One region of the Pseudomonas sp. MF7453 genome, then DNA from elsewhere that is predicted to be linked to it. Evidence: predicted binding sites of a transcription regulator. Region 1 holds the regulator's gene; the other holds the start of a gene.
The links. The regulator sigma-54, encoded in region 1, starts transcription at its own class of promoters, with help from an activator protein. The targets are predictions, from matches to a motif close to ANTGGCATNNANNTTGCTNT.
Positions count from the first base shown of each region.

Region 2: a site for sigma-54 is predicted at 9,890-9,909, ahead of flgB (flagellar basal body rod protein FlgB). Genes of this name have one in related genera too.

Region 1 covers NZ_JAEKCN010000008.1:63,409-75,466, forward strand. The annotation lists gene hisD (histidinol dehydrogenase) at 1-251, opposite strand, end outside; gene hisG (ATP phosphoribosyltransferase) at 380-1,015, opposite strand; gene murA (UDP-N-acetylglucosamine 1-carboxyvinyltransferase) at 1,226-2,491, opposite strand; gene JFT63_RS14135 (BolA family protein) at 2,515-2,754, opposite strand; gene JFT63_RS14140 (STAS domain-containing protein) at 2,870-3,175, opposite strand; gene JFT63_RS14145 (MlaC/ttg2D family ABC transporter substrate-binding protein) at 3,172-3,819, opposite strand; gene mlaD (outer membrane lipid asymmetry maintenance protein MlaD) at 3,831-4,298, opposite strand; gene mlaE (lipid asymmetry maintenance ABC transporter permease subunit MlaE) at 4,298-5,095, opposite strand; gene JFT63_RS14160 (ATP-binding cassette domain-containing protein) at 5,095-5,904, opposite strand; gene JFT63_RS14165 (KpsF/GutQ family sugar-phosphate isomerase) at 6,203-7,177, shown strand; gene JFT63_RS14170 (KdsC family phosphatase) at 7,178-7,702, shown strand; gene lptC (LPS export ABC transporter periplasmic protein LptC) at 7,711-8,283, shown strand; gene lptA (lipopolysaccharide transport periplasmic protein LptA) at 8,270-8,803, shown strand; gene lptB (LPS export ABC transporter ATP-binding protein) at 8,803-9,528, shown strand; gene JFT63_RS14190 (RNA polymerase factor sigma-54) at 9,713-11,206, shown strand; gene hpf (ribosome hibernation-promoting factor, HPF/YfiA family) at 11,282-11,587, shown strand; gene ptsN (PTS IIA-like nitrogen regulatory protein PtsN) at 11,598-12,058, shown strand, end outside.
Region 2 covers NZ_JAEKCN010000010.1:4,389-16,446, reverse strand. The annotation lists gene JFT63_RS16560 (4'-phosphopantetheinyl transferase family protein) at 1-460, shown strand, start outside; gene JFT63_RS16555 (ATP-binding protein) at 565-2,175, opposite strand; gene JFT63_RS16550 (response regulator) at 2,172-2,897, opposite strand; gene JFT63_RS16545 (hypothetical protein) at 3,492-3,635, shown strand; gene JFT63_RS16540 (ribonucleoside-diphosphate reductase subunit alpha) at 3,758-6,652, shown strand; gene flgE (flagellar hook protein FlgE) at 6,909-8,225, opposite strand; gene flgD (flagellar hook assembly protein FlgD) at 8,257-8,976, opposite strand; gene flgC (flagellar basal body rod protein FlgC) at 8,993-9,436, opposite strand; gene flgB (flagellar basal body rod protein FlgB) at 9,440-9,847, opposite strand; gene cheR (protein-glutamate O-methyltransferase CheR) at 10,162-10,989, opposite strand; gene JFT63_RS16510 (chemotaxis protein CheV) at 11,032-11,964, opposite strand; gene flgA (flagellar basal body P-ring formation chaperone FlgA) at 12,039-12,058, shown strand, end outside.

The DNA of each region.
Region 1 (12,058 bases):
GTCAGGGCCAGTTCCAGGCGTTCGCGGGGCAGGATCAGGTCCGCCATTGACTTGACGTCCAGGCCGTCGAACTGGCGAGTAAAGTCCACCAGCGCCGCATCACCGCGCTCGCGCACGGCTTTGATAATGTCGAGCACCCGCTGGTTGACCGAATCGTCGGACACGCTTTCCCAGCTCAGCAGATGATCCAGATGATGGGCGAAATCCGGGTCGGCAGCGTTGAGTCGGGCAATTGCAGTGGACGTGGTCATAGCGAGGGCCTCAATAGAATTGGCAAAAACTCAGGCGCCCTAAACTAGCAGTCGTTTCCGCTTGGGCACCTGAGAATTCTGGCTATGAGGCGGATAGACGGGCGTAGCTTTTCAGCTACGCGGGTGAGTCAACCGCGGTGTCGAGACTCCACTGCCTTGCGCAGGGTGTCGATCAACGCCTGGATACGGGCGTGCTGCATCTTCATCGAAGCTTTGTTGACGATCAGACGGGAGCTGATGTCGGCAATGAAATCCTGAGGCTCCAAACCGTTGGCGCGCAGGGTGTTGCCGGTGTCGACCACGTCGATGATCTTGTCGGCCAGGCCGATCAGTGGTGCCAGTTCCATCGAGCCGTAGAGCTTGATGATATCGACCTGGCGGCCTTGTTCGGCGTAGTAACGCTTGGCAACGTTGACGAACTTGGTCGCCACGCGCAGACGGCCCTTGGGCTCGACATCGCCGACACGGCCGGCGGTCATCAGCTTGCACAGGGCGATACGCAGGTCCAGTGGCTCATACAAGCCCTGACCACCGTATTCCATCAGCACATCCTTACCCGCGACACCGAGGTCGGCGGCACCATGTTCAACGTAGGTCGGCACGTCGGTAGCCCGCACGATCAACAGGCGTACGTCGTCCTGGGTCGTGGGGATGATCAGCTTGCGGCTCTTGTCCGGATTCTCGGTCGGCACGATGCCCGCTTCAGCCAGAAGCGGCAACGTGTCGTCAAGGATGCGGCCCTTGGACAGTGCGATGGTCAACATGGGAACGTCAGTCCTTCATCAGGCTATTGCTGTCCGGTCACAAACAGTGCCGGACACAGATCGAGGCCATGACAGCCTCGATTTGGAACAAACCAGTGTGTAGGAGCGAGCTTGCTCGCGAAGAACGTCAACGATAACGCGTTTACTCAGAGTCAACGCGGTGTACATGAGTTTTTCGCGAGCAAGCTCGCTCCTACAGGGCAGCGGGGACTAGCCCGGTACGCGGCGAATTTTCGCGCCGAGCATCTGCAGTTTTTCTTCGATGCACTCATAACCACGGTCTATGTGGTAGATGCGGTCGATCAGGGTGTCGCCGTCAGCGCACAGTGCCGAGATTACCAGGCTGGCCGAGGCGCGCAGGTCGGTAGCCATGACTGGCGCGCCCTTGAGCTTGTCGATGCCGGTGACGATGGCCGTGTTGCCTTCGACCTGGATCTTGGCGCCCATGCGGTGCAGTTCGTACACGTGCATGAAGCGGTTTTCGAAGATGGTCTCGATTACGGCACCGGTACCTTCGGCAATGGCGTTCAGGGAGATGAACTGCGCTTGCATGTCGGTTGGGAACGCCGGGTACGGAGCAGTACGCACGTTGACGGCTTTTGGCCGCTTGCCGTGCATGTCCAGCTCGATCCAGTCTTCGCCGGTGGTGATCTCTGCGCCGGCTTCCTTGAGTTTTTCCAGAACGGCTTCAAGGATGGTCGGATCGGTGTCCTTGACCTTCACGCGGCCACCGGTCACGGCGGCGGCAACCAGGTAGGTGCCGGTCTCGATGCGGTCAGGCATGACCTTGTAGGTGGCGGTGTGCAGACGCTCCACGCCATCAATGGTGATGGTGTCGGTGCCAGCACCGGAAACCTTCGCGCCCATGGCGTTGAGGAAGTTGGCCAGGTCGACCACTTCCGGCTCACGGGCGGCGTTTTGCAGCACGCTGCGGCCTTTGGCCAGGGCTGCGGCCATCATGATGTTCTCGGTACCGGTCACACTGACGGTATCAAAGAAGAAGTTCGCGCCACGCAGGCCGCCTTCGGGCGCCTTGGCCTTGATGTAGCCGCCTTCGACGTCGATGACTGCACCCATGGCCTCAAGGCCACGGATGTGCAGGTCGACCGGACGCGAACCAATGGCGCAACCGCCAGGCAAGGCCACTTCGGCTTCGCCAAAACGAGCAACCATCGGGCCCAGCACCAGGATCGACGCACGCATGGTTTTCACCAGTTCGTACGGGGCGATCAGGGTCTTGATGGTGCGCGGGTCGATTTCGACGGCCAGCTTCTCGTCGATCACCGGCTCAATGCCCATGCGACCGAACAGCTCGATCATGGTGGTAATGTCGTGCAGGTGCGGCAGGTTGGCCACAGTCACCGGGCCATCGCACAGCAGGGTCGCTGCCAGGATCGGCAAGGCGGAGTTTTTCGCACCGGAAATGCGGATCTCGCCATCAAGGCGGGCACCGCCGGTAATAATCAATTTATCCATAAGAATCTCGACGCCTTGGGGGCTCAGGTGCGCTCGGCCCAGGCCGCGCGGCTGAAAAATTTCATAGTGACCGCATGGATGCTGCCATCGGTGATCCATGGGTTCAAATGGGCATAGATCTGCTGCTGACGCTTGACCGGGCTCAATGCCGCCAGTTCATCGCTAATCACGTTCAGCTGGAAATTGCAGCCTTCGCCTTCAACTTCAACAGTCGTTTCCGGCAGCTTTCCTTCAAGGAAGCTCTTAACTTCTAGGGCCTGCATGCTCAACCTCTATCGGCGCCCAGTGCGCACGGGTCGCACATCATACAAAAAAGCCCCGCGCCTGCGAACCCCGCATAGCAGGACTCTGACGGGGGGCTTCTCTGATGAATGTGTATTAAGGGTGTGCCAACAGCTCGGTCAAGCCTGAAACCTCGGCAATCTCGCGCATGTCTTCCGGCAAGGCACGGATACTAAGCGGCTTTTTTGCCGCTTCGGCATCGCGCATGAAGCAAAGCAGCAACGATAGACCGACGCTGCTGGATTTGGTCACCGCCGAACAGTCAACCACCAGCGCAGGCGCGCCGCTGGCCTTGATCAGTGCCTGGCCCTGCTTGCGCAGGTCAGGCCCGGTACGGTAATCCAGCACGCCGCTGAGCAACAGCTCGCCGGCGTCGCCGATACGAACGGCTGTCTCGGTCATTGCGCAGCCTTCCCGGCTTCTTTATCGGAGGTTTCCTTGGCTTTGGCGACTTCGCCTGCCCAACCGTTGATGGTCTTGTCCAGGTCGTTACCGTTGCGCTGCATCGCGTCGGCGAACTGATCACGGAACAGTTTGCCGATGTTGATGCCGTTGATGATCACGTTGCGCAGTTTCCACTCGCCCTTGACCTTCTCCAGCGTGTACTGCACAGGGTAGACAGCACCGTTGTTGCCCTTGACGCTCATGTTGACGCTGGTGCGATCGCCCGACTCATCGCCGGCAGGTGCGACGGTAATGCCCTGGTTGTTGTACTCAAGCAACGCGTTACCGTAGAACTGGAACAGGCCGCGCTTGAAGTTTTCCTGGAAGGTCTGCATCTGCGCAGGTGTTGCCTTGCGCGAATACTTCACCGTCATGATGCTGCGCGAAATGCCCTCGGCATCGACTACCGGGCCGACAATGGTATTGAGCGCGTTATAAAACTGACTTGGGTCTTGCTTGTACTTTTCTTTGTTGGCAGTCAGGTCGGCCAACATTTTGTTGGTCGTATCCTGCACCAGGTCGTGAGCAGAACCTGCCGCGTTAGCCATCAGCGGCAGCGCCGCCAGCAGCACCAGCAGGCCACGTCGCAAGGTAGAGATCATGAACAGATTCCTCATTTAGCGTCTTTATTGACCGTATTGAGCAGGAATTTACCGATCAGGTCTTCAAGTACCAACGACGACTGTGTGTCGTGGATTGTCGAGCCATCCTTGAGCAAGGCTGTTTCCCCGCCCACGCTGACACCGATGTATTTCTCGCCCAGCAGCCCCGCAGTGAGGATAGATGCCGTGGAGTCGGTTGGCAGATTATCTACCTTCTTGTCCAACTGCATGGTCACTCGCCCGGTGAAGCTGTCGCGATCCAGATCGATGGCCGTGACCTTGCCGATGGTAACGCCGGCCATGGTCACTTTAGCTCTGACCGTCAAACCGGCGATATTGTCGAAGTATGCGTAAAGTTTATAGGTGTCGGCGGTAGGGCTGGCCGACAGGCCGCTGACTCGCAGGGCCAACAACAGTAAAGCCAGGATGCCAGCCAGCAAGAAAAGGCCGACACCGATCTCCACAGTGCGGTTTTGCATCAGAAATCTCCAAACATCAAGGCGGTCAAAATGAAGTCAAGGCCCAGTACCGCCAGCGAGGCGTACACAACGGTCTTGGTAGTGGCACGACTGATCCCTTCTGAGGTGGGCTCGCAGTCATAGCCTTGGAATACGGCAATCCAGGTCACCACAAAGGCAAAGACAATGCTCTTTATGATGCCGTTGAGCACGTCACCGGTGAAGGTCACGCTGTTTTGCATGTTGGCCCAGTAGGAACCGTCATAGACGCCCAACCAGTCAACCGCCACCCACGAACCGCCCCAGATACCCACCACGCTGAAAATCATCGCCAGCAATGGCAGGGAAATGAAGCCGGCCCACAGGCGCGGAGCAACAATGTACTTGAGCGGGTCCACGCCGATCATTTCCAGGCTGGACAGCTGCTCGGTGGACTTCATGTTGCCGATTTCGGCGGTCAGCGCCGAACCTGCGCGCCCTGCGAACAGCAAGGCAGTGACCACCGGGCCAAGCTCACGCAGCAGAGTCAAGGCCACCATCTGGCCTACTGCCTGCTCGGAGCCGTAGCTGGACAGGATGTTGAAGCCCTGCAGCGCCAGCACCATGCCGATGAACACCCCGGAGACCACAATAATCACCAGAGACATCACCCCCACCGCATGCAGCTGCTTGAGCAGCAGGCCGAAGCCGCCGCCGATGCCGCCGCGACCCAGCAAGGCGTGGAACAGGAAAATGGTCGAACGCCCCAGGACTTCGACGATGTCGATGCCCGAGCGACCGAAAAGGCGAACCTTTTCGATAAGAGATGTCTTGCGCATCAGCGCTTCCCCAGAAGATCTGAGCGGTAGTCCGCTGCCGGAAAGTGAAAAGGCACCGGGCCATCGGGATCGCCGGTCATGAATTGGCGGATGCGCGGGTTATCGGCGTTCATCAGCTCTTCAGGCGTACCCTGCCCCAGCACCTGGCCATCACCCACTACATACAGGTAGTCGGCGATGCTCGCGGTTTCGGCCAGATCGTGGGAGACCACGATACTGGTGATACCCAATGCATCGTTGAGCAGGCGGATCAGGCGCACCAGCACGCCCATGGCGATCGGATCCTGACCCACGAATGGCTCGTCGTACATGAGGATTTGCGGGTCGAGGGCAATGGCTCGTGCCAGCGCTACACGTCGCTTCATACCGCCGGACAATTCGTCAGGCATCAGGTCGATGGCACCGCGAAGGCCAACGGCCTGCAGTTTCAGCAACACAATGTCACGAATCATTTCATCGGACAGCTGGGTATGCACCCGCAGCGGGAAGGCTACGTTTTCAAACACATCGAGGTCGGTAAACAGCGCGCCGCTCTGGAACAGCACGCCCATATGCTTGCGCGCATCGAACAGATCGCTGCGCGACAGCGTCGGCAGGTTCTGGCCGTTGACCCACACTTCGCCGGCACTGGGGCGCAATTGCATGCCCATCAGGCGTAACAGGGTGGTCTTGCCGCAACCGGAAGGCCCCATGATGCCCGTGACCTTGCCGCGAGGAATGCGAATATCGACGTTATTGAAGATGCTGCGCGAACCGCGCTTGAAGGTAAGGCCCTTCAGCTCGACCGCGTAGGCGTTATCGGCACTCATCTAATCTCCTTGGGATGCAGCCTTTCACTCAGACACCATGTGTGCGACTTTGGTTTGCAACGGATGCGCAATAATTAGGCACATGGGTTGGGCGGACCGAACTGGCGGCGAACTATATCACCGCTGGTGCAGAGCCCCCAAGGCCGGAACAGCGCTCGTTCAGATTTAGGACAGGGAATAACCGTTACCGAAGGTGATTGGCTGGAACTTCGCGCACAAAGCCTGACGAACTTACGTGAGGGAATTGATCATTACCGCTATAATCGCCGCCTTTTCGTCAGGCTATACGATTTCAGACATGAGCCAATCCAGCGAGCTTGTTCAATCCGCACAACGCACCATCCGTCTAGAGCTTGAAGCCGTAGAGGGCTTGCTGGCCCATATCAACGCGGATTTCGTGCGCGCCTGCGAGATGATCCTGGCCAGCAAGGGCCGTGTTGTCGTGGTCGGCATGGGTAAATCCGGCCACATCGGCAACAAGATCGCCGCCACCCTGGCAAGCACCGGCACCACCGCTTTTTTCGTACACCCGGCCGAAGCCAGCCACGGCGACATGGGCATGATCACCAAGGATGACGTGATTCTGGCGCTGTCCAACTCGGGCACCACCAACGAAATCGTGACCTTGCTGCCGTTGATCAAGCGTCTGGGCATCCAGATGATCAGCCTCACCGGCAACCCGGAATCGACCCTGGCCAAGGCCGCCGACGTCAACCTCAACGTGCACGTGGCCCATGAGGCCTGCCCGTTGAACCTGGCACCGACGTCCTCCACCACTGCCGCACTGGTCATGGGCGATGCCCTCGCGGTGGCGCTGCTGGAGGCCCGAGGGTTTACCGCTGAAGATTTCGCATTTTCCCATCCAGGCGGCGCCCTCGGCCGTCGTTTGCTACTTAAAGTGGAAAATGTCATGCATTCGGGTGCCGAACTGCCAAGCGTTCCACGCGGCACCCTGCTCAGGGATGCGCTGATGGAAATGACCCGCAAGGGCCTGGGCATGACGGCAATCCTGGAAGCTGACGGGCGCCTGGCCGGGATATTCACCGACGGTGATCTGCGCCGCACACTGGACCGCACCATCGATATTCACACCGCGACCATCGACGCGGTGATGACACCCCACGGCAAGACCGCCCGCGCTGAAATGCTCGCGGCTGAAGCGCTGAAAATCATGGAAGACCACCGGATCGGTGCGCTGATCGTCGTCGATAACGATGATCGACCGATCGGAGCCCTAAACCTTGGCGACTTGCTGCGCGCAGGAGTGATGTAAATGACCAGCGATCTGTTGCAACGCGGTAAAAATATCAAGCTGGCGATTTTCGACGTTGACGGCGTACTGACCGACGGCCGCCTGTACTTTCTCGAAGACGGCAGCGAATTCAAGACATTCAATACGCTCGATGGCCAGGGCATCAAGATGCTGATGGCGGCGGGCGTGCAAACGGCGATTATCAGCGGTCGAAAGACGCCGGTTGTGGAACGCCGCGCACAAAACCTCGGAATTGCTCACCTGTATCAGGGCCGCGAGGATAAACTGGTGGTACTGGACGAGCTTCTTGGCCAACTCAACCTAAGCTATGAACAAGTCGCCTATCTGGGTGACGACCTGCCCGACCTGCCGGTGATTCGCCGGGTGGGCCTGGGCATGGCGGTCGCGAATGCCGCGGCGTTTGTGCGCGAACACGCCCATGGCATCACCACCGCCCGTGGCGGCGAAGGTGCTGCCCGCGAGTTCTGCGAGTTGATCCTGCGTGCCCAGGGCAGCCTTGAAGCAGCCCACGCCGCCTACCTATAGAGCGTTATATGCTGAGCAAAAAGATTCGCAACTTCCTGCTGTTCGGGGTCATTGCCGCGCTGTTCCTGGCGGTGGGCTACTGGAATATCAGCCCGGAGCGCTTTCTCGACAAGCCTGTTGCGCAGGTTGACGAAGGTGTTATCGACTATTACGCCACCAACGCCTACAGCATTCAGTTCCTGCCGGACGGCAAGGTGCAGTATGAAATGACGTCGGACAAGGTCGAGCACTTGAAGGCCTCTGAAGTCAGCCTGCTGACCAATCCGGACCTGAACCTGTATCGCGGCACCGAATTTCCATGGCATGTCACCAGCAAGCGTGGCGAGGTCAACCCGGACGGTACCGAAGTTGAACTGATCGACTCGGTTCGCGTCGCACGTACAGACGCGCAGAACCGCGACACCATCATTACCAGCAGTCGCATGACCGTATTCCCACAGAAGCAATATGCGCAGACCGAGCAAGACGTTAGAATCGACGGCGCTGGCGGTGTATCGACTGGCAAGGGAATGAAAGCGTATTTGAAAGAAAGCAGGATACACCTGCTATCGAACGTAAGAGGACAGTATGAGGCTCGTTAAAACTCTCCCTATTTTGCTCGGTCTGGGCGCAGCACTGGGAAGCGTGAGCGCCTGGGCTCTGCCGAACGATAGCCAGCAACCGATCCACATCTCGGCTGACGATGCGCAGCTCGATGACAAGCAAGGTGTAGCCACCTACACCGGCGGTGTGATCATTACCCAGGGCTCGATGAAGATTACCGGTAATACGGTGACCCTGACGCGCACCCAGGCCGGCGATATCGATGTCGTAACCTCAGTGGGCAACCTGGCTTACTTCGAACAGAAGCAAAAGGCAGAAGATCCAGGCCCGATGAAAGGCTACGGCAAGACCATTCAATACCATGCCCAGCAGAATCGCATCGTCCTGATCGACCAGGCCAAAGTGCTCAGCGCCGACGGCAACTCGACCGAAGGCGAGAAAATCGTCTACAACACCAAGACCCAGGTCGCTCAGGCCGGTCGCGCCAATGGCAACAAGGTCACCGCACCTCGTCCACGCATCGACATGGTTATCCAGCCGAAGAAGAAGGCCGAGTAATGGCGACCCTGAAAGCCCAGCACCTGGCCAAGGCCTATAAAAGCCGTCAGGTGGTACGTGATGTCAGCCTGTCGATCGACAGCGGCCAGATCGTCGGTTTGCTCGGCCCCAACGGTGCCGGCAAGACCACCTGCTTCTATATGATTGTCGGGCTGGTCCAGGCCGATCAGGGTCGCGTATTGATCGACGACCTGGACGTCAGCCACCAGCCCATGCACGGTCGTGCACGCGCCGGTATCGGCTATCTTCCCCAGGAAGCATCGATCTTCCGCAAACTGTCGGTGGCCGACAACATCATGGCGATCCTCGAGACCCGCAAGGAACTCGACCGCGACGGCCGCCGCAAAGAGCTGGAAAGCCTGTTGCAGGAGTTCCACATCAACCACATTCGCGACAACCTCGGCATGAGCTTGTCCGGTGGTGAGCGCCGCCGCGTGGAAATCGCCCGCGCCCTGGCCACCGCACCGAAGTTCATCCTGCTGGATGAACCGTTTGCCGGTGTTGACCCGATTTCGGTGGGCGATATCAAGCAGATCATTCACCACCTCAAGGCCAAGGGCATTGGTGTGCTGATCACCGACCACAACGTCCGTGAGACGCTGGATATCTGTGAAACCGCCTATATCGTCAACGATGGCCAGTTGATTGCTGAAGGCGACGCCGAGACCATCCTGGCCAATGAGCTGGTCAAGGAAGTTTACCTGGGTCACGAGTTCCGCCTGTAGACGAAGTGATATCGCGCCTTTTGCCGGAGCGCGCAGGAGTCAATAGAAACCTTGGTTTTTTTATTGTTACCGCGCTCTAGGCAAAGGCCCTGATATCAGGCATATAATTTGCTTATGTTTGGCGCTCACGCGCCCTGTCGTGGATGGCGCATTGCGCCGGCGAATAAGGTGTTAAGCCCCTGCCATGAAACCATCGCTAGTCCTGAGAATGGGCCAGCAGCTGACGATGACACCGCAGCTGCAACAGGCCATCCGCCTGCTCCAATTGTCGACCCTGGACCTGCAGCAGGAAATCCAGGAGGCCCTGGAGTCCAATCCGATGCTCGAACGCCAGGAAGAAGGCGACGACTTCGACAATGCCGACCCGCTGGCCGACAACATCGAGCAAAAACCCAACCCCGACGTGCAGGAACCCTCCTACCAGGAAACCGCCCCTACAGTGGACAACCTGGAAGAAGGCGAATGGAACGAACGCATTCCCAACGAGCTTCCCGTGGATACCGCATGGGAAGACGTGTACCAGACCAGCGCAAGCAGCCTGCCGAGCAATGATGATGACGAGTGGGACTTCACCACCCGCACTTCGGCCGGCGAGAGCCTGCAGAGCCACTTGCTGTGGCAACTCAACCTGGCGCCGATGTCGGACACTGATCGCCTGATCGCGGTTACGCTGATCGATTGCATCAATAACCAGGGTTACCTGGACGAAACCCTCGACGAGATCCTCGAAGCCTTCGACCCGGAGCTGGACATCGAGCTGGACGAGATTGAAGCCGTCCTGCACCGCATCCAGCAATTCGAGCCCGCCGGCATCGGCGCCCGCACGCTCAGTGAGTGCCTCTTGCTGCAACTGCGCCAACTGCCGGCCAAGACGCCCTGGCTCACAGAGGCCCAGCGCCTGGTCAGCGACTACATCGATCTGCTGGGCAGCCGCGACTACAGCCAGTTGATGCGCCGCATGAAGCTCAAGGAAGACGACTTGCGCCAGGTCATTGAGCTGGTGCAGAGCCTCAACCCGCGCCCGGGCTCGCAGATTGAATCCAGCGAAGCCGAATACGTGGTTCCCGACGTGATCGTGCGCAAGGACAACGAGCGCTGGCTGGTGGAGTTGAACCAGGAGTCGGTGCCACGCCTGCGGGTCAACCCGCAATATGCAGGCTTTGTGCGCCGCGCCGATACCAGCGCCGACAACACCTTCATGCGCAACCAGTTGCAGGAAGCGCGGTGGTTCATCAAGAGCCTGCAAAGCCGCAACGAAACCCTGATGAAAGTCGCTACCCAAATTGTCGAGCACCAGCGCGGCTTCCTGGAATACGGCGACGAAGCCATGAAGCCTTTGGTGTTGCACGATATCGCCGAAGCAGTCGGCATGCATGAATCGACGATTTCACGGGTGACCACGCAAAAGTTCATGCATACCCCGCGCGGTATTTATGAGCTGAAATACTTTTTTTCCAGCCACGTCAGCACCTCCGAAGGCGGCGAATGCTCGTCCACGGCGATCCGCGCGATCATCAAAAAACTGGTTGCCGCGGAAAATCAGAAAAAGCCGTTGAGTGACAGCAAGATCGCTGGTTTACTGGAGGCACAAGGCATTCAGGTCGCCCGTCGAACCGTCGCCAAGTACCGCGAGTCTCTTGGTATCGCGCCTTCCAGCGAGCGCAAGCGGTTGATGTGACAGGCGGGCCACAGCGTTCCAGTGGCGGGTATTCCCACCCGCCGCTTTATGCACTGGCAACGAAGGAGAAGCTGTATGCAAGTCAACATCAGTGGACACCATGTAGAAGTCACTCCTCCACTGCGCGACTATGTCGAGCAGAAGCTGAGGAAACTTGAAGGCCATTTCGACAAGATCACCAACGTGCAGGTCATCATGAAGGTCGACAAGCTTCAGCAGAAAATCGAAGCGACCCTCCAGATCCCCGGTGGCGAAGTGGTTGCCAATGCAGAGCATGAAGACATGTATGCGTCGATTGACTTGCTCACCGACAAGCTCGACCGCCAACTCAAAAAGCATAAGGAAAAGAATCTGAGCCTGCTCCAAGGCACAGGTCGTTAACTCTCCCCCCATGATCCGACTTGAAACCATCCTGACCCCCGGCCGTTCCCTCGTGAACGTGCCGGGCGGCAGTAAAAAGCGCGCCCTCGAACAAATTGCCAACCTGATCAGCAGCCAAGTGCCTGAGCTGGAGATGCAAGATGTTTTCGAGGCTCTGATTGCCCGTGAAAAACTCGGCTCCACCGGTTTTGGCAACGGCATCGCCATTCCTCACTGCCGTCTCGAAGGCTGCGAGACCCCGGTCAGCGCCCTTCTGCACCTGGAAAAACCCATCGACTTCGACGCCATCGACGGTGCCCCGGTTGACCTGCTGTTCGTGCTGCTGGTCCCGCAAGCCGCCACCGATGCGCACCTGGAACTGCTTCGTCAGATAGCCAGTATGCTCGACCGCAAGGAAGTACGTGACAAGTTGCGCAGTGCCAGCAGCAGCGAGGCGCTGTATCAGGTCGTCCTGGATGAACAAAACGGGCA
Region 2 (12,058 bases), on a different contig from region 1:
CGGTGAAGATCGCGCGCCGGTCTGGCCTGGGCATATCAGTGGTTCCATCACCCACAGCACCGGGCATGCCGCGGCCATTGTCGGGCACAAGGCGCAGTGGCACGGGTTGGGCATGGATCTGGAGAATGTGCTGACACTTGAGCGGGCGGAGCGTTTGGCCGGGGAAATTCTGACAGCCGATGAGTTGCAGCGCATGGCGGCCATACCGCGTGAGCTGCATGGGTTGTTGGTGACCCTGACGTTTTCGGTCAAGGAGAGTCTGTTCAAGGCGCTCTACCCCATCGTGCAAAAGCGTTTTTACTTTGAACATGCCGAGGTGTTGGGGTGGTCGCAGGCTGGGGATGTGCGGCTGCGGTTGCTCACGGACCTTTCTGAAGAATGGAACCATGGCAAAGAGCTTGAAGGGCAGTTTGTGGTGCAAGGGGAGCAGTTGTTGAGCCTGGTGGCTATCGCAAGATAGGAGCGAGCTTGCTCGCGAAAAACTCACAGGCGCCGCGTTTATTCAGGAAGCACGCGTTATCGTTGACGTTTTTCGCGAGCGAGCTCGCTCCTACAGTCAGGGTGTCAGGGTTTGTCTTGATCCCTTGGCCAGCTCAGGCTGAAGCACGCCCCGCCCAAATTGTTGCTCTTGCTGATCAACGCCCGCCCGCCATGCCAATAGATGATCCGCCGCACAATCGACAGGCCCAGGCCATGACCACCCGAGGCGCGGGTACGGCTGTCGTCCAGGCGCAGGAACGGTGTGAAAATTCGCTCCCAGGCGCTCTCCGGCACGCCGGGACCATCGTCCTCTACATCGATGCGGCAACGCAGTTGTCCAACCTGGTAACTGATCAGCACCTGGCCTTTGGCGTGGCGCATGGCGTTACTCACCAGGTTTTGCAAGGCGCGGTGCAGGTAACGCGGCTCAGCGTCGACCCACGCGTCTTCCCAGTGGGCCGATGACAGGCAAACACCGCGAGTCACGGCCACCTGCGGGCGCAGTGGCGACAATTCGCCGATGACTTGATCAAGCAGCGCATCGAGATCCACGCGCTGGAAATTCAACTCCGGCGCGCCCTGCTCCAGACGCGCATAGGTGAGCATTTCATCCACCAGGCCATCGAGGTCCTGGATATCGCCATCCATGCCTTCCAGGTATTTACGCCGTGCCTCGGGAGTGGCAGCGTCGCCAATCATCTCCAGACCAAAGCGCAGGCGCGCTACCGGCGTGCGCAGTTCGTGGGACACCGCACGCACCAGTTCGCGCTGAATCGCCAGCAATTGCTGCAGGTGTTCGGCCATGCCATTGAACGCGGCCGCCAGGCGCCCCACCGAGTCGGCACCCCGGGCCGGTACGCGCACTTCCAGGTTGCCCTTGGCGATACGCGTCGCGGCCGCCTCCAGACCTTTGAGCCGACGCTCCAGCTGGCGCACCAGTAAATAGACGATTAAACCGATCAGGGTCAGGCCGATCAAGGTGATCAGAATCAGCCACTGCGCCGGGTACGGGTTCATTTGATAGAGCGGACCGATTTCCAGCACCCACGGCGTACCGACCATGCCGGCGAATACGCGGATCGAATCGCCGCCCTTGCCCAGGGCCATCACCGTATCGCCTTCCGCTACGCGACGGCGCTGGTCGTCGTCCATGTCGGCCTGATCAAGGGCCACCAAGTGCATCTCAAAACCAAAGCCCTTGGCCTGTTTGATGTCAGCCAGACGTTGCGGCTGCTCGGCCACAGGAAAACGCACCAGTTCGTCGGCCAGCAGGTAAATAGTCGCACGGGCCAATTGCTCGCTGATCTGCTGTACTTCACCGGTGAGCACCAGTTGTTCCTGTTCACTGACCAGTCGCAGTACCCGCGCCGCATGAGGGCCGGTCTGTTCCACCAGCACCTGGCCGCGTTGCAGGCGGTTGCGCTGGCCAAGGTCCAGTTGCGCCTCTGTGAACGTGCGCAGCTCCAGTGGAATGCCCAGCAAGCGCTCCCACACTGCCAATGCACGCAGCCGCTCGATGGTGTTCATCGATTGCAGGTTATCGCCCATCAGGGCAAAGGTGCCGTGGGCCAGGCGCTCGCGGTATTGGCCGCTGCGCACGTCGTTGAGCAGGTGCAACGCCAGGGCGCCGAGCAACGCCACCAGGATCAGCGCCGCGCACATGCCGCCGTAGATGCGCAGGAAGATCGAGTTCACAGCGACATGTCGGCAGCGGCTTCGGGGACGAACAGGTAGCCTTTGCTGCGGATGGTCTTGATCAGGCGTGGGTGGATCGGGTCGTCGCCGATCTTCGGCCGAATGCGCGAGATGCGCACATCAATGGAGCGGTCCTGACCGTCGTAGCCAATGCCGCGCAGGGCGATGAAGATTTCTTCCCGGGACAGGATGCGCCCGGCATTCGCGACCAATAGCCACAGCAGGTCGAATTCGGCGCTGGTCAGTTCGATCCCGCCATCGTGCAGCCAGGCTTCGCGCAGCGCGTTGTCCACCACCAGCGGGCCGAACTGCAGGCGGCGCTGGCTTTCCCCCGCTGCCGGTAACGCCGGCTCGCTGCGCCGCAATAGGGCCTGAATACGCGCCAGTAACAGGCGCGGGCGCACGGGCTTGCACACATAGTCGTCGGCGCCCATGTCCAGGCCCTGTACCTGGTCCATGTCGTCGGTGCGCGCGGTGAGCATCAGGATCACGCCCTCATAACGCTCGCGAACTTTGCGACAGATGCTCAGGCCATCTTCGCCGGGCAGCATCAGGTCGAGGATTACCAGGTCTGGCTGTTCGGCAATGATGCGCGCTGCGGCCCTTGCACCATCGCTTTCCACCGAAACGCGCAGGCCGTTGCTTTCCAGATACTCACGGGTTAACTCGGCGAGTCGCTCGTCATCCTCGATGATCAGTATTTGCCAGGCTTCCTGCTCCATGCCCTACCTCGTTGTTATTAGAATTTCTTCTGGCCGACACAATCGAATGTGAAATACGGTCGGTGTGGGAGCTGGCTTGCCTGCGATGGCGGTGGGTCAGCGAGCCTGTGGGTGGCTGATACACCGCCATCGCAGGCAAGCCAGCTCCCACATATTGATCTTCAGCAGGCATAGCCTGCTTGTCATGTTTTGAGGGCATAACAAAGGCCGATTGTAGCCATGGCCCAACCCTTAAACACAAGCCGGGAATTCCATTCGGTGATGGCGTTTTTTTGTGATAGGGTTCGCGCCCTCAAAATTCCAAGCGGCGGTTTGTACCTTGGAATATTCGGTGACAAACGGTGTGATCCAGTAGTAATGCGGCCTACACGGGTGTTCCATGATTCATACACATTTTACTCACAGCGTTATCCACAGGTAGTGCGTTGCTAACCCCCCGAAAACGCATTATCTTGTACCTCGGCGCTAAAAAAACCCTACATGTAGGGTTTTAAGCGAAAAACCAAACACAAGTCAGACCAGAAACTCAAGCGCTTTCTTGCTCACGTTTGGTTGAACCAAAGCATTTTTTCAAAGCCCAAACCGCGCACGCGGATGGCAGCCGTTTTCCAGCCCGATTGGCAGAAGACGGTACGGGTGTTGCAGGGCTTGAACCAGGCCACTGTCACCCACCAGGAATACGGCGAAGGGCTCCCCGGCCCCGAGCCAAAAGACTTCGGCATGGAAGCGGCGCGATGAGCTCCCTTCCTCCTGTCCCGAAGTTGTTATGCCAGGCCCAGGCCTGCTGTAAGTGCTTCAGGACGGAACGGTGGGCACCTTGATGGTGCCCAAATAAATATAGAATGTGGAGACAACCCCCCATGCAAACCGACACAACTCGCGAGAACCCGCAAGGCTCCGTGCCGCAGGCCGCTGATTCGAATCTGGATCTGTCCGCCACTGCACCTGGCCAACTGCGTGTGATCAAGCGTAACGGCACTGTCGTTCCTTATACCGATGACAAAATCACCGTCGCTATCACCAAAGCGTTTCTTGCAGTTGAAGGCGGCACCGCTGCTGCTTCGTCGCGCATCCACGACACCGTTGCCCGCCTGACCGAACAGGTCACCGCGACCTTCAAGCGTCGCATGCCTTCGGGCGGCACCATCCATATCGAAGAAATCCAGGACCAGGTTGAACTGGCCCTGATGCGTGCCGGCGAGCAGAAAGTGGCCCGCGACTACGTGATCTACCGCGATTCGCGCGCCAAGGAGCGTGCCGTACGCTCCCCGGCCGAAGAAGCTGCCGTACAAGCGCACCCGTCGATCCGCATCACCCTGGCTGACGGCAGCTTTGCCCCGTTGGACCTGGGCCGCCTGAACACCATCATCACCGAGGCCTGCGAAGGTCTGGAAGAAGTCGATGGTGACCTGATCCAGCGCGAAACCCTGAAGAACCTGTACGACGGCGTGGCCCTGACCGACGTCAACACCGCGCTGGTGATGACCGCCCGTACCCTGGTTGAACGCGAGCCGAACTACTCGTTCGTGACCGCGCGCCTGCTGATGGACACCCTGCGCGCCGAAGGCCTGGGTTTCCTGAAAGTCGCCGACAGCGCCACCCACCACGAGATGGCTGACCTGTACGCCAAAGCCCTGCCGGCCTATATCGCCAAGGGTATCGAATTCGAATTGCTGAACCCGATCCTGGCCACCTTCGACCTGGAAAAACTCGGCAAGGCGATCAACCACGAGCGCGACCAGCAGTTCACCTACCTGGGTCTGCAAACCCTGTACGACCGTTACTTCATCCACAAGGACGGCATCCGCTTCGAACTGCCGCAAGTGTTCTTCATGCGCGTGGCCATGGGCCTGGCGATCGAAGAGAAGAACAAGGAAGACCGTGCGATCGAGTTCTACAACCTGCTGTCGTCCTTCGACTACATGTCGTCGACTCCGACCCTGTTCAACGCAGGTACCCTGCGTCCACAGCTGTCGAGCTGCTACCTGACCACCGTGCCGGATGACCTGTCGGGCATCTACCACGCGATCCACGACAACGCCATGTTGTCCAAATTCGCCGGTGGCCTGGGCAACGACTGGACCCCGGTGCGTGCACTGGGTTCGTACATCAAGGGCACCAACGGCAAGTCCCAGGGCGTTGTACCGTTCCTGAAAGTGGTGAACGACACCGCCGTCGCCGTGAACCAGGGTGGCAAGCGCAAAGGCGCTGTATGTGCCTACCTGGAAACCTGGCACATGGACATTGAAGAGTTCATCGAGCTGCGCAAGAACACCGGTGATGACCGTCGTCGTACCCACGACATGAACACCGCCAACTGGATCCCGGACCTGTTCATGAAGCGCGTCTTCGATGACGGCAAGTGGACCCTGTTCTCGCCATCCGAAGTGCCGGACCTGCACGACCTGACCGGCAAGGCCTTCGAAGAGCGCTACGAGTACTACGAAGCCCTCACCGAGTACCCAGGCAAGGTCAAGCTGTTCAAGACCATCCAGGCCAAAGACCTGTGGCGCAAAATGCTGTCCATGCTGTTCGAAACCGGCCACCCATGGTTGACCTTCAAGGACCCATGCAACCTGCGCAGCCCGCAGCAGCACGTGGGCGTGGTCCACAGCTCGAACCTGTGCACCGAAATCACCTTGAACACCAACAAGGACGAGATCGCCGTTTGCAACCTGGGCTCGATCAACCTGCCGAACCACATCGTCAACGGCAAGCTGGACACCGTAAAGCTTGCACGCACCGTCAACACCGCCGTACGCATGCTCGATAACGTGATCGACATCAACTACTACTCGGTGCCACAGGCGCAGAACTCCAACTTCAAGCACCGTCCGGTTGGCCTGGGGATCATGGGCTTCCAGGACGCCTTGTACCTGCAGCACATTCCTTACGGTTCCGATGCAGCCGTCGAGTTCGCCGACAAGTCCATGGAAGCGGTCAGCTACTACGCGATCCAGGCTTCCTGCGACCTGGCCGACGAGCGCGGCGCCTACGAGACGTTCCAGGGTTCGCTGTGGTCCAAAGGCATCCTGCCGCTGGACTCGCAACAGATCCTGATCGAAGCCCGTGGCCAGAAGTACATCGACGTTGACCTCAACGAAACCCTGGACTGGGCACCGGTACGTGCCCGTGTGCAGAAAGGTATTCGTAACTCCAACATCATGGCCATCGCACCGACCGCCACCATCGCCAACATCACTGGCGTGTCGCAGTCGATCGAACCGACCTACCAGAACCTGTATGTGAAATCGAACCTGTCGGGCGAATTCACCGTGATCAACCCGTACCTGGTTCGCGACCTGAAAGCTCGCGGCCTGTGGGACTCGGTCATGATCAACGACCTGAAGTACTACGACGGTTCCGTACAGCAGATCGAACGCATCCCGCAAGAACTCAAAGAGCTCTACGCGACAGCCTTCGAAGTGGATACCAAGTGGATCGTTGACGCCGCCAGCCGTCGTCAGAAGTGGATCGACCAGGCTCAGTCACTGAACCTGTACATCGCCGGCGCTTCGGGCAAGAAGCTGGATGTGACCTACCGCATGGCTTGGTACCGTGGCCTGAAAACCACTTACTACCTCCGTGCCCTGGCCGCGACCAGCACCGAGAAGTCGACCATCAACACCGGTAAGCTGAACGCTGTTTCCAGCGGCAACCATGGTGATGATTCGGTTCTCGCTGCCCCGGCCGGTCCGGCGCCAGTGCCAAAAGCCTGCGCGATTGACGAGCCGGATTGCGAAGCTTGCCAATAAGCTGAACCTGCCCTGGGTTTAACCACCCAAGGCAGAAAAGCCCCCGATACACCTAGGGTGTATCGGGGGCTTTTTCTTGGGCGGGCATAAAGCCCCTGTTGCGCTGCTGCTCGATCAATAACTGATTGGCAGCATGAAGCAGATACAAATGTGGGAGGGGGCTTGCTCCCGATAGTGTGGTGTCAGTCAATGGCTACTTGGCTGATACACCGCTATCGGGGGCAAGCCCCCTCCCACATTTTGAAGCACTAACCTATCAGGTCATCTGGATGATGGTCTGCATGATGGTGCTTTGGGTGGAGATGGTTTTTGCGTTTGCCTGGTAGTTGCTCTGGGCCTTGATCAGGTCCACCAGCTCGTTGGTCAGGTTGACGTTGGAAGCTTCCAGGGAGGAGGCCTTGATCGAGCCCAGTGTGCCAGCTTGCGGCGCGTCGTAACCCGGCTGGCCCGATGCGAAGGTTTCTTTCCAGGTCGTACCGCCAGCTGGTTGCAGGCCCTGCTCGTTGTTGAAGCTGGCCAGGGAGATCTGGCCAATGGCCTTGCTCTGCTGGTTACTGAAGGTGGCGAACAGCACACCGCTGCCATCAATCTTCAGGCCGGTGATCTGGCCGGTGGCGTAACCATCGGTGACCGGCGGGTTACGGTAGCTGGCCGAGTTGTACTGGGTAATGTTGGCCATGTTGATGGCGATGCCATCCGCGTTCGCCGTAGCATCGTTGGCCTTCCACACGCCGTCAGTCACGGTGCCGGGTACCCAATCCTTGATGGTCAAGGTCGTGCCGGCCACGCCGCCGGTCATGATGCTCTTGAGATTACCGGCACCATCGAAGGCCAGCGTCGACGGCACTGGCGCTTTCACATCAGCACCGGTACCGGTAGGCGCGGAACCGTCAGGGTTGCGGCCGTCGATCAAGGTGTAGGACTGCCACTGGTTGGCATCGGTTTTCACCAGGTATTGCACCATCGGGTGGGCGTTACCCTGAGAGTCGTACAACGTGGTGCTGTACTGGGTGGTGAAGGTCTCGGTTTTGGTGGGATCGAACGGCTTCTTGGTCTGGTCGATCACCGGTTCCGAGGAGTTCAGGTTACTGGAGGAGTCCACCTTGGTGGACGCCTTCGGTGGCAGGTTCGACAGGTTCAGTTGCAGGTCAACCAGGCCACCCTTGGCGATCTTGCCGTTGTCATCGGCGGCATAACCCTGCAGACGCGAAGTGCCGGTGTTGTTGGTGATGTAGCCGTCCTTGTCCGCACGGAAAGCACCGCTGCGGGTGTACTCCAGCGAGCCGTCGCTGCCCTTCTGCACGAAGAAACCGCCGCCCTGGATCGCCATGTCGAGGATCCCGCCGCCACCGTTGACGTCGCCTTGGGTGAACTGCTGAGACACCGCCGCCAGGTTCACACCGTTGCCGATGGTGTTCTGGCCGGTACCCAGCTTGGAGGCTGCGTAAATATCAGCGAACTCCGCACGGGATGACTTGAAGCCAGTGGTCGCGACGTTGGCGATGTTGTTGCCGGTCACGTCCAGTTGTTTGTTGGCCGCATAGAGGCCGCTAAGGCCGATATTAAAAGACATGTTTCTCTCCCTCTGCCGTATTTAGCCGGCTCTATGTACCGATAGTCTGAATTTGCGACAGCTTGGCGCTGCCCATGCCGCCTGCAAGGTTGAGCAGCATTTCGCCGCCGGTCTTGCTCAAGGTCACGCTGGTGACCGTGGCCGGCAGCGAGGTGGCCAGGGCCACCGCGTCGCCTTTGTCGTTCTTGGTAGAGGCATTGAAGGTGTAGGTGCCGGCTGGAGCGACCTCACCCTTGTCGTTCTTGCCATCCCAGATAAAGCTCTGGCTGCCGGCACTTTGTGCGCCCATATCCACGGTGCGCACGACGTTGCCGTCCTTGTCGGTGATCTTGATGGAAACGTTACCCACCGCCGATGGCACCTCCACCGAACCGTTCATGCTCTTGCTGGTATCAACCATGGCTTTGTCGGTCTGGATAATGATCGACCGCCCCACCAGCGACGAAGCCTGCAACGCCTGCGAAGAGCTGAAGTTGCTGGAGATGTTATTCACCGAGTCGTTCAGGGTGTTGATGCCTTCCAGACTGCTGAACTGCGCAAGTTGGGCCACGAACGCGCCGTTGTCCTGAGGCGACAGCGGGTTCTGGTTTTTCAGCTGGGTCACCAGCAACTGCAGGAATGCGTCCTTGCCCAGCGCCTGGTTGCCAGTGGCCGCTTTGGAAACATTCGCTACATTGTTCGAAGCGTCCTTGACCTTGGAATTGAACAGGTCCTGGACTGCCGTGTTGTTTGACGTATCAACGATGGCCATTATTTGGCGCCCCTTATCACTGACCCAGGGTCAGGACCTTCTGCATCATGGTCTTGGCGGTGTTCATCATTTCCGCATTGGTCTGGAACGAGCGACTGGCAGAGATCATGTCTGCCATCTCTTCAACCACGTTGACGTTGGGGTAGTAGACATAACCCTTTTCGTTCGCGGCTGGATGGTTGGGCTCGTAACGGGCCTCCAGGTTGCTCTGGTCTTCGACCACACCCAGTACCTGCACGCCGGAGCCGGCTGCGTCCTGGTTCTGGAACAACGAATCGCCGCCGCCGGCCTGGCCACCCTGAAACATGGTGGCGAACACCGGGTGACGGGCACGGTAAGTCTGGTCAATGCTCGAAGAGACGGTCTCGGCGTTGGCGATGTTACTGGCGACGGTGTTCAAACGCGTGGTCTGCGCGCTCATGCCACTGCCGGCAATATTGAAAACACTGGACAGGGACATGGCTTATTCTCCACGCAGGGCTGACATCAGCCCTTTGAATTTGCTGTTGAGCAGGGTAAAGCTGGCCTGGAAGTTCACCGAGTTCTCGGCGTAGTTCGATTGCTCCAACTGCGCATCGACGGTGTTCTGGTCGATCGACGGCTGCATCGGCGTGCGATACAGCAACGACTCGTCACCCTTGCTCAAACCTTGCGCTTCGATATGACGGCTGTTGGTCATGTTCAAGGCGAAGGTGCCGTTCTTGGTCTTGTCCTGCTGTGCGGCGAGCACGGCAGAGAAGTCCAGGTCCCGAGCCTTGTAGTTCGGGGTATCGGCGTTGGCAATGTTATTGGCCAGGACTTCGGCACGCTGGGCGCGAAAGCCCAGGGCTTGTTCATGGATACCGAGCGCTTTATCGAAGCTGATGCTCATGGCGGAAACCTTTAGGCTGACCTGCTGTTCGTTAGCAGGGTTATAGCAAGGTGCGTGCCAGTCTTGCGGGAGCCCGTATATCAAGGGTTTCGAGGGGAGTTGCCGGTGACTATGCCAGAAAAGCGGCAAGCGATTTCCGCGTAGCGCCATTAAAGCGGCAATGGGACTTGCCGCTTTACGCCAGCTTGCCGAGAAAACAAATGTGGGAGCTGGCTTGCCTGCGATGGCGGAGTGCCTGCCGACCTATTCGTCGACTGACAAAACGCTATCGCGGGCAAGCCCGGCTCCCACAGTTTTACTGCATACACCCCAAGCTACTTGGCCTGGTAGATGATTCCTGGGCTGCATTGCACCATCTGGTAGTGATCCGGCAGACCGTTCAAGGCTTCGGAAGCACCGAGGAACAGGTAACCCCCGCGCTTGAGAGTGCCGTGGATGCGCAACAGGATGTCTTTCTTCACTTCGGCCGAGAAATAGATCAGCACGTTGCGGCAGAACACCATGTCGAACTTGCCCAGGCTGGCGTAGCTGTCGAGCAGGTTGAACGAGCGAAACTCGACGCGATTCTTGATCGGTGCCTTGATCGCCCAACGCCCTGCGCCTTTGGGGTCGAAATAACGCTGCAGGCGCTCCTGGGACAAACCGCGGCCCAGGGCCAGGCTGTCGTACTCACCGGTCTTGCAGTTGGTGAGCATGGTGCCGGACAAGTCGGTCGCGACAATTTGCGCGCCGGCTTTCAACTGGCCCATGTTGGTTCGCTCGAACTCGTCGATGGACATCGAGATCGAGTAGGGTTCCTGGCCCGAGGAACAGGCAGCCGACCAGATGCGCAGGCGCTGGCCCGGGCTGGCCTTGATGGCTTCCGGCAGCACTTTGTTCTTGAGCACTTCAAAGGGGTAGGTATCGCGAAACCACAGGGTTTCGTTGGTGGTCATTGCATCGACCACCATTTCCTTGAGCCCGCTGCGCGGCTGCCCCTGGATCCGCTGGACCAACTCACCCAGGGACTTGATGCCCTGCTGTTCCATCAGTTTGTTGAGACGGCTGGATACCAGGTACTGCTTGTTTTCACCGAGCAATATGCCACAGGCTTTTTCCAGGAAGACCCGGAACTGTTCGAAATCCAAATTACCCGTAGACAATGATGCCGCCTCTTAAATCGTGTGATCGCCGGGGGAAATCCCCTAGCCGTGATCTGCTGCCTTGATCCGGTCGACTACCCGGGATGCGAGGTCATCAGGACGGAATTTGGCCAGGAAGTCATCAGCACCGACCTTCTTGACCATTGCCTGATTGAATACCCCCGACAACGAAGTATGCAGGATGATATGCAGTTTTTGCATGCGTGGATCGTTACGTATCTCGGCCGTGAGCGTGTAGCCGTCCATTTCCGGCATCTCGATGTCAGAGATCATCATCAAGAATTCTTCTTCGGGCTTCTTGCCTTCGTCCACCAGCTTGCGCAGGTAATCCAGGGCCTGGCGACCATCATTGAGGGCCACCACGTCTACACCGACGGTCTGCAGGCAGCGTGTGACCTGCTTGCGCGCCACCGAGGAGTCATCCACGGTCAATACGCGCAGGGACACCGCCTTGTGCGCAGTCTCGGCATCCACCACACCCACAGAGATGGTTTCGGACGTCGGTGCCACTTCGGCGAGGATTTTCTCCACGTCGATGATTTCAACCAACTGGTTATCGACCCGTGTCACCGCCGTCAGGTAGTGATCGCGCCCCGTGCCCTTGGGAGGCGGATGGATCTCTTCCCAGTTCATATTGACGATCCGCTCCACCGAGCGCACCAGGAAACCCTGGGTCTTGGTGTTGTACTCGGTGATGATCACAAAGGGGTTCTCGCGGTCTTGCAAACCCGCCGAGCCCGTGGCCATCGCCAGGTCAAGAATGGGGATAGTCGCGCCTCGGATGTTGGCTACGCCGCACACCACCGGGCTGGACTTGGGCATGATCGTCAGCTTGGGGCATTGCAGCACTTCCCGCACTTTAAATACGTTGATGCCGTACAACTGCTTGCCATCCAGGCGGAAAAGCAACAACTCCAGGCGATTCTGCCCTACCAGCTGTGTGCGCTGGTTTACTGAATCCATTACACCTGCCATGCCCTGACTCCTAAATCCTGGGGGTACGACGCGTACCCAACACTAAACGGCACGAGCTTTGCTATTTATTAAACATGGATATTAAAACGACAGT